Regions from separate parts of the Pseudomonas sp. Q1-7 genome, predicted to be linked through region 2. Evidence: predicted binding sites of a transcription regulator. Region 2 holds the regulator's gene; each other region holds the start of a gene.

Region 1 (2,197 bases), 530 kb from region 2:
GAGGCCGTCGAAAGCCGTCCGGCGGAAAAGCTGCAGCTGGACCAGATGCAGGAAACCCTGCGGCAGATGCCGGACGTCGACCTCAAGCGCATCGAAGAGATCCGCCAGGCCCTGCGCAACGGCAGCATCGACACCGATGCACGTTCGCTCGCCGCGAGCATCCTGTCCTACCACACCGGCAGCGAGTCGTGACCCGCCGCGACAAACTGCTGAACCTGGTGGAGCGCGATATCCAGCAGGACCGTGACGACTACCTGGCCCTGCGCGGCCTGATGCAGCGCCTCTACGGACACCTGCTGGAGCGCGACAGCCCGCGGATCGAGCAGGCCAACCGGGACATCCTGGCCCTGGTCGACGCCCTCGGCGAGCGTGCCGCGCGCCGTGCCAAGGTGCTTGCCGCCTTCGGTCACGCGCCGGGAATGGCCGGCATGGATTCGCTCTTCGCCCATTACCCCGGTGTTCGTGGCGAACGCCTCGGGCAGGCCTGGCAACAGCTCGGCCAACTGGCGGCCCAGTGCAAGCAGCTCAACGAGCGCAACGGCAAGCTGCTGGCCATGCACAACGACATCCTCACCCAGCTCCTTGGCGCCAACGAGGGCGCGCAGCTCTATACCCAGCAGGCGTACTGAGTCCGGCCGGGCAGGCCGGAAGCCGCCCCGGTCCCTCTCCCTGAAGAGGGGAGGGCGGCGAGGTCCCAACAATCCTGAAGCCCCGGCGCGACGATGGCGCGAGGGAATCCGACGAAGTCGGGTCCAGGGGCAAGCGTTTTTGGTTTCTTCTTTGGCGACTGCAAAAAGAGACTCGCCGGGAGGCGAAACAGAGACGTGCAGCCTGCTCGGCAATCGGCTTGGCCCTGGATGCTCTAGCGACACTCAATGCAGGCATCACCAGGTGCTCCCCGCGCCTTAACGAATCCCTCCGCCAGGTCGCCTTTGCCTGGTAGCACGCCCACCCGAGTGGTGCGGAAACGCTTTTTCCCCTTGTCGTCATCTGGCGTCCAGGGGGAAGCCGGGTTTCTCCTTCTTCGCGCGGAAAGCCGCATGAATACTGGCTTTCGGCCATTGGCATCGAACTTGCTCTTCCAGGCTCAAGGGGTAATACGACATGGCTATAGATTCCGATTACGTAAAGCAGATGGCGTCGCAGCTGGCCAACTACGAGGTGCAGGCCTCGCTGGCCAAGGCCAGTCGCAACCAGAGCGCCTACAAGGCCCAGCTGGACGCGGTGAACAAACTGGATTCGGCGCTGAAGAGCTTCTCGTCCGCTGTGCGTGGCCTGAAGGGCACCACATCCAGCGTGCTGGTGAACAAGGCCACCTTCAGCAAGGAAGGCATGGCGTCCGCGACCCTGGGGCCGAAGGCCACGTCGGGCAGCTACCAGTTCTTCGTCGAACAACTGGCCAGCACGCACCAGGTGGCGCTGCAGGGGCTGCAGACCGATGACATCGATACCCAGGGCGAACTGACCATCAGCCAGAACGGCCTGTCGTTCAAGGTCGACCTGTCCACGGTCGACAGCGATGGCGACGGCAAGAACTCGCTGGAGGAACTGGCGGCGGCCATCAACGGCCATGCCGACAACAAGGGCGTCAAGGCCAGCCTGTTGCGCGCCAATGGCCAGGTTTCCCTGGTGCTGGGCGCCGAGAAGAGCGGCGCGGCCAATGCCATCGGCTTGTCGCTGGCCGGCACCGACGGTGCCAGCAACGTCTTCGAGAACGCCGTCGCCAATCGTCTCGAACTGTCCGCCGCGCGGGACGCGCGGGTGCGCGTGGGCGGTGAGTCCGGGATGCTGCTGACCAATTCCAGCAACACCTTCGACAGCCTGATCGACGGCGTCAGCCTGACCTTCAACCAGACCCACAAGCCTGGTGACCAGCCGCTGCAGGTGGATATCGGCCGCGACCAGACCGGCACCAAGACCCAGGTGCAGAAATTCCTCGATGCCTTCAACACCCTGATGTCCACCTTCGACACCCTCACCGCCAGCGGCGGCGAGAACAGCGGCAACCGTGGCGTGCTGGCGGGCGACTCCAGCGTGCGCGCCATCGAAGGGGCGCTGAATCAACTGGTGCGCAAGGCGTTCGGCGGGAACAGCCTGGCCAACTTCGGCATCGGTGCCGACCGTAGCGGCAAGCTGACCATCGATGCCGCGCGCTTCGAGAAGGCGGTGGCTGCCGATCCTCAGGCCCTGGACCAGC
Region 2 (2,197 bases):
AGTTCATCCTGCTGGACGAGCCCTTCGCCGGCGTGGACCCGATTTCCGTGGGCGATATCAAGCAGATCATCCATCACCTCAAGGCCAAGGGGATCGGTGTGCTCATCACCGACCACAACGTCCGCGAGACCCTGGACATCTGCGAGACCGCCTACATCGTCAGCGATGGACAGCTGATCGCCGAAGGCAATGCGGAAGCCATCCTGGCCAATCAGTTGGTGAAGGAAGTCTACCTAGGCCACGAGTTCCGCCTGTAGTTTCGCGCGACCGCGCCTACAAGGCGACTTGCGCGAGCTAGGCAAATCCTTCAAGGTCAGGCATATAATTTGCTTCCTGGTGGCGCCTCGGCGCCCTGTAGTGGATGGCGCGCGAGCGCCGGCGAATAAGGTGCTAAGCCCTCTGCCATGAAACCATCGCTAGTCCTCAAGATGGGCCAGCAGCTGACGATGACCCCTCAGCTGCAACAGGCCATCCGCCTGCTCCAACTCTCCACCCTGGACCTCCAACAGGAGATCCAGGAAGCGCTGGAGTCGAACCCGATGCTCGAGCGGCAGGAGGATGGCGACGACTTCGACACCTCCGACCCCATGGCCGAAGGCGATCAGTTGCCCAATCCCGGCAGCCAGGAGGTCAGCTTCCAGGAGTCCAGCGTCGAGACCAATGCCGAAGCCATGGAAGATGGCGAGTGGCACGAACGCATTCCTAACGAACTTCCCGTCGACACCGCCTGGGAAGACGTCTACCAGACCAGTGCCAGCAGCCTGCCGAGCAACGATGACGACGAATGGGACTTCACCTCGCGCACCTCGGTCGGTGAGAGCCTGCAGAGCCACCTGCTCTGGCAACTCAACCTGGCGCCCATGTCCGATACCGACCGCCTGATCGCGGTCACCCTGATCGACTGCATCAACAGCGACGGCTACCTTGAGGAGTCACTGGCGGAGATCGTCGATGCCTTCGACCCCGAACTCGGTATCGAACTGGACGAGGTCGAAGTCGTCCTCCACCGAATCCAGCAGTTCGAGCCCGCCGGTATCGGTGCCCGCGACCTGCGCGAGTGCCTGCTCCTGCAACTGCGCCAACTGCCCCCGGGAACCCCATGGCTGACCGAGGCACAACGACTGGCGAGCGATTTCCTCGACCTGCTGGGCGGCCGCGACTACACCCAGTTGATGCGGCGCATGAAGGTCAAGGAGGACGAGCTGCGCCAGATCATCGAACTGATCCAGGGCCTGAATCCACGCCCCGGCTCGCAGATCGAAGCGAGCGAGCCCGAGTACGTCGTACCTGACGTCATCGTTCGCAAGCACAACGAACGCTGGCTGGTGGAGCTGAACCAGGAAGCCGTGCCGCGCCTGCGTGTCAATCCTCACTACGCCGGCTTCGTCCGCCGCGCGGACTCCAGCGCCGACAACACCTTCATGCGCAACCAGTTGCAGGAGGCGCGCTGGTTCATCAAGAGCCTGCAGAGCCGCAACGAAACCCTGATGAAGGTGGCCACCCAGATCGTCGAGCACCAGCGCGGCTTTCTCGAATACGGCGAAGAGGCGATGAAACCCCTGGTCCTGCACGACATCGCTGAAGCCGTGGGCATGCACGAGTCAACCATCTCGCGCGTGACCACCCAGAAATACATGCACACACCCCGCGGAATCTACGAGCTGAAGTACTTCTTCTCCAGCCACGTCAGTACTTCGGAAGGCGGCGAATGCTCGTCTACCGCGATCCGCGCCATCATCAAGAAACTGGTCGCAGCGGAAAATCCGAAAAAGCCGTTGAGTGACAGCAAGATCGCTGGTTTACTGGAGGCACAGGGCATTCAAGTGGCCCGTCGCACAGTAGCCAAGTATCGCGAATCCCTTGGGATAGCGCCTTCCAGCGAACGAAAGCGACTGATGTGACGCGGATATTGACCCACGCCAAAGTGTTCCGGTGGCAGGCCCGTTAGCCTGTCTCTTCTACACGGGCAATAAGGAGAACGCGGTATGCAAGTCAACATCAGTGGACATCAACTGGATGTGACCGACGCCCTGCGCAACTACGTTGTCGAGAAATTCGACCGTCTGGAGCGCCATTTCGACCGAATCACCAACGTACAGGTGATCATGCAGGTCGAGAAACTCAAACAGAAAATCGAAGCCACTTTGCACATCGCCGGCGGCGAAGTCGTTGCCAATGCGGAGCATGAAGACATGTA
Region 3 (2,197 bases), 2.4 Mb from region 2:
GCGCTGGATGATCGGTGAAGGCTACGGCGATGCCCGTACCCTGGAGCGCCGCGCCCAGGCGATGGAAGCCTGGCTGGCCAAGCCGCAACTGCTGGAAGCCGACAAGGACGCCGAATACGCCGCCGTCATCGAGATCGACCTGGCCGAAGTCAAGGAGCCCGTGCTCTGCGCCCCGAACGACCCGGACGATGCCCGCCTGCTGTCCACCGTGGCCGGCGACAAGATCGACGAAGTATTCATCGGTTCCTGCATGACCAACATCGGTCACTTCCGCGCCGCCGGCAAGCTGCTGGACAAGGTCAAGGGTGGTATCCCGACCCGCCTCTGGCTGGCTCCGCCGACCAAGATGGACCAGCACCAGCTGACCGAGGAAGGCTACTACGGCATCTACGGCAAGGCCGGCGCCCGCATGGAAATGCCGGGTTGCTCCCTGTGCATGGGCAACCAGGCCCGCGTACAGACCGGCGCCACCGTGGTCTCCACCTCCACCCGTAACTTCCCGAACCGCCTGGGCGACGCCACCAACGTCTACCTGGCCTCCGCCGAACTGGCGGCAGTTGCCTCCATCCTGGGCAAACTGCCGACCGTCGAGGAGTACATGGAATACGCGAAGAACATCGACAGCATGGCTGCCGATATCTACCGCTACCTGTCCTTCGACCAGATCGCCGAGTACAAGGAAGCCGCTGCAAACGCCAAGATTCCGGTGGTTCAGGCCTAAAAGCCCCCATCGCCAGCTCGGCAAGAGAAGCCCCGCCCCGTGCGGGGCTTTTTCTTTTCCAGGGCCGGACAGGAACGGCCAGCTCATCGCCACCGACGAAAGACCCGAACTCGACAAAGACACCGGCATGCTTGTGTTCGAAGACCACGAAGGCCGTGCCCAGCAGGTCCCGCAAAGCCAGGTGGAACAGATCATCGAACGTTGAGGCAGCTCCAGGCTCGAACCCTTGCCCCGTCCCGGCGGGGTTCTTTCTTTCAGCCCTGGCATATCGCTTGCTTGACCAACACCAACGAGCCTCGCTCCAACGGCGGAGCGGGCTGATGACAATGGCGTCGATTCCGGCCGGCTCCGGCTGAACCGGATCGGCGCCATTTTTGCTGACAGGTGGTCACCACGATGACGGACAAGCAGAACACCACACGCACGGACAACCTGGCCTGGGTCGGGGGCAGCGATGCACCGGAAAAGTGCATGCTCAACCTGGGCTTCATGCCCCTGACCGACTCCGCCTCGCTGATAGTCGCGGCGACCCAGGGCTTCGCCCAGCCCTACGGCCTGACCCTGAACCTGCGCCGCCAGTCGTCCTGGGCCACCCTGCGCGACAAGCTGCTCTCCGGCGAACTGGATGCTGCCCAGGCCCTGTATGGGCAGGTCTACGGGATAGAACTGGGCATCGGCGGCCCCTGCTCCGAGATGGCCATCCTCATGGGCCTCTGCCAGAACGGCCAGGCCATCAACCTCTCCGAACCCCTGAAACGCATCGGCGTGACCAGTTCCGAGGCACTGCTCCGGCACGTGCGCCATGGCGGTGCACGCCTGATCCTGGCCCAGACCTTTCCCACCGGCACCCACGCCATGTGGCTGAACTACTGGCTCGCCGCCCAGGGCATCCATCCACTGCGGGATGTCGACACTGTCGTAGTACCGCCGTCACAGATGGTCGCCCACCTGCAGGCCGCGCGCATCGATGGTTTCTGTGCCGGCGGCCCGTGGGGCGCATTGGCGGTGGAACAGGGCCAGGGCTTCACCCTGGCCACCAGTCAGATGATCTGGCCCGACCATCCGGAGAAAGTCCTTGCCGTCACCCGCGAGTTCGCCGAGCGCTACCCGAATACCGCGCGCGCCCTGACCATGGCCGTGCTGGAGGCCGGCCGCTTCATCGAGGCGAGCCTGGAAAACCGCCGCAGTACCGCCCAACTGATCAGCGGCAGCGACTACGTCGACGTTCCCTTGGCCGCGGTGGAGCCTCGCTTCCTTGGCCATTACCAGGACGGTCTCGGCAATGCCTGGGAAGACCCACATCCGCTACGCTTCTTTCAGGATGGTCGGGTGAACATGCCCTACCTCTCCGACGGCATCTGGTTCATGACCCAGTTCCGCCGCTGGGGCCTGCTGCGGGAGGACCCGGACTACCTCGCCATTGCCCGCCGCGTCCAGCGGCTGGATCTCTATCGCGAGGCCGCCGGAGCCTTGGGC
Region 4 (2,197 bases), 2.9 Mb from region 2:
CTTCGGTGAGGTCGAGACCGCGTTCTTCCGCGTGGGCCGGGACCCGCAGCACGCCGGCCTTTTTCAGCGCATAGGAAATGAGGTAGCCGGGGATGAAGCCAAGGCTCGCCATCACCACGGCGCCACCCAGTTGGCCGAGGAAGCTGATCTCGGCCATGCCGTTGACGTTCGGGTAGCCGGCGAGGAACACGCCGCTGAGCACCAGGCCGGCGAAGCCACCGAAGCCGTGCACGGCGAAGGCGCCCACGGCGTCGTCCAGGCGCATTTTCAGCAGCAGGTTGTGCACCAGCGGCGCCACGGCCGCCACGCCCATGCCGATCAGGTAGGCCAGCCCGGGGTGGTAGAGGTCCAGGCCCGGTGCCACGGAGATGATGCCCACCAGGCCGCCGGACATCATCCAGAAGGGCTCGCGGGTGGTCAGGTAGGCGCCGATCAGGCCGCCGGCAAAGCCCATCAGGGTGTTGAAGGCGAACGCCGAGAGGGTGGTGGGGGCGCCGTAGATGTTGATCCACTGGGCGCCGGAGTTGTAGATGATGCAGCCGCCGAGGAAGCCGAAGAAGCCGACGATGATCAGCATCAGGCCCACCACGCTCATCGGCATGCTGTGGCCGACGATGGCGTTGGCGCTGCCGTCGGGGTTGAACCGGCCGATTCGCGCGCCGAGGTTGATCACCACCGCCAGGGCGAAGAAGCCGGCGATCATGTGCACCACGCCGGCGGCGCCGACGTCATGGTAGCCCCACTGCACGGTCAGCCAGCCTTCCGGGTGCCAGCCCCAGGCGGCGCCGAACAGCCAGAGCACCGAGCCGAGGAGAATGGTCATGACGATGAAGGCGCTCATCCGCGCCCGTTCGATGATGGCGCCGGAGAGGATCGAGCCGGTGGTGGCGGCGAACAGGGCAAAGGCGCCCCAGAAGATACCGGTGGCGTTGTCCTTGATGTTCGGGCCCATGGCCTGGCTCCAGGGCATGGCGTTCATCAGGGCGTCCATGCGCGGCACCAGGCCGTCGGGGAAGGCGTTGTAGATGGCCCAGCCGAAGAGGAAGAAGGTCGGCACGATGAAGCCGAAGGCGAGGATGTTTTTCACCCCGGCGGCCAAGGCGTTCTTAAGGCGCGAGGCGCCTATCTCGTAGGACAGGAAGCCGGCATGGATCAGGATCATCAGGGCGATGCACCACCAGTAGAAAATCTCCATGTTCAACGTGTTGGTCATCTCGATCAGGCCCTGCAACTCCTCCAGGGTCAGTGTCTTCTGTTCTTCCATCACTCAATCCTCGATACGAATTCGTTGGAGTAGCGTTGGTAGGCAGATCGAATCGAAAGCACGCCGTGGGGCTTCTTGTTTTTATTTCCATGCAAGAAAAGTGCGTCCTGAGAAAGGCAATCCCTGTGCCAGTCCATGGCATCGCGATCTCCGCCACGCAGGGTACCCACGGTGCCCCCTACTGGCTGGGAAATGCCCTGTTTGTAGTCATCCTCCCGGCACGGTGCCTGAAATTGGGTCGAAACCTCAGCGTTGTTGCTGCAGCATCGCCTGGATCTGCTGCACCGACTCCTGGGTTCGCCGTGCCAGGTTGCGCACCTCGTCGGCCACCACGGCGAAGCCCCGTCCCTGCTCGCCAGCGCGGGCTGCTTCGATGGCGGCGTTGAGGGCCAGCAGGTTGGTCTGCTCGGCGATGCCCCGAATCACCCCGGCCACCTGGGCGATCTGCCCGTAGGTGGTCTGGATGCTCGCTTGTTCCCTTTCATGCAGGCTGGCGGCGGTCTTCTCGTCGCTGATCTCGCGCACTGCGCCGGTGACGTAGAGCAGGCGGCCGCGATTGTCGCGCAGGCAGCGGCCCCGTTCGCGGAACCAGACTTCGCCACGGGTCTTGTGGCGCATGCGGTATTCGACGGCGTAGGACCCATCGCCGCTGCTATCCACCATCGAGGCGTTGAAGGTCTTCATGACGGCCTTCAGGTCTTCGGCATTGACCACGCCGAAGTAGCTGTCCCAGCCATCGGGAAACTCCGCGCGGCTGTATCCGATGAGCTCGCGGAACTGCTCGGACCAGCGGATCAGGTTCTGCGGGTGATCCGGGTCGCCGTTTACCACGTTCATCGCCCAGCAGCCCTCGGTCAGGGTGCGCTTGGTCAGCTCCCAGACCTCGCGCTCTTCATCCCATTTCAACTGTTCGGCCTGCAAGGTGGCGAGGCG

Evidence for each region. Region 2 encodes sigma-54, which starts transcription at its own class of promoters, with help from an activator protein. Its sites were predicted from a motif close to ANTGGCATNNANNTTGCTNT; they were not measured.
Region 1: a site for sigma-54 is predicted at 1,061-1,080, ahead of fliD (flagellar filament capping protein FliD). Genes of this name have one in related genera too.
Region 3: a site for sigma-54 is predicted at 981-1,000, ahead of PJW05_RS17330 (CmpA/NrtA family ABC transporter substrate-binding protein). Genes of this name have one in related genera too.
Region 4: a site for sigma-54 is predicted at 1,378-1,397, ahead of PJW05_RS19605 (ammonium transporter). Genes of this name have one in related genera too.

The regions. Positions count from the first base shown of each region.
Region 1 covers NZ_CP116304.1:1,831,855-1,834,051, forward strand. Annotated here, with positions in the region: gene flgM (flagellar biosynthesis anti-sigma factor FlgM) at 1-192, shown strand, start outside; gene PJW05_RS08485 (flagella synthesis protein FlgN) at 189-629, shown strand; gene fliD (flagellar filament capping protein FliD) at 1,105-2,197, shown strand, end outside.
Region 2 covers NZ_CP116304.1:1,299,631-1,301,827, reverse strand. Annotated here, with positions in the region: gene lptB (LPS export ABC transporter ATP-binding protein) at 1-257, shown strand, start outside; gene PJW05_RS06050 (RNA polymerase factor sigma-54) at 405-1,901, shown strand; gene hpf (ribosome hibernation-promoting factor, HPF/YfiA family) at 1,986-2,197, shown strand, end outside.
Region 3 covers NZ_CP116304.1:3,741,068-3,743,264, forward strand. Annotated here, with positions in the region: gene acnB (bifunctional aconitate hydratase 2/2-methylisocitrate dehydratase) at 1-721, shown strand, start outside; gene PJW05_RS17325 (DUF903 domain-containing protein) at 849-926, shown strand; gene PJW05_RS17330 (CmpA/NrtA family ABC transporter substrate-binding protein) at 1,118-2,197, shown strand, end outside.
Region 4 covers NZ_CP116304.1:4,227,278-4,229,474, reverse strand. Annotated here, with positions in the region: gene PJW05_RS19605 (ammonium transporter) at 1-1,264, opposite strand, end outside; partial or broken gene PJW05_RS26860 (methyl-accepting chemotaxis protein) at 1,523-2,101, opposite strand.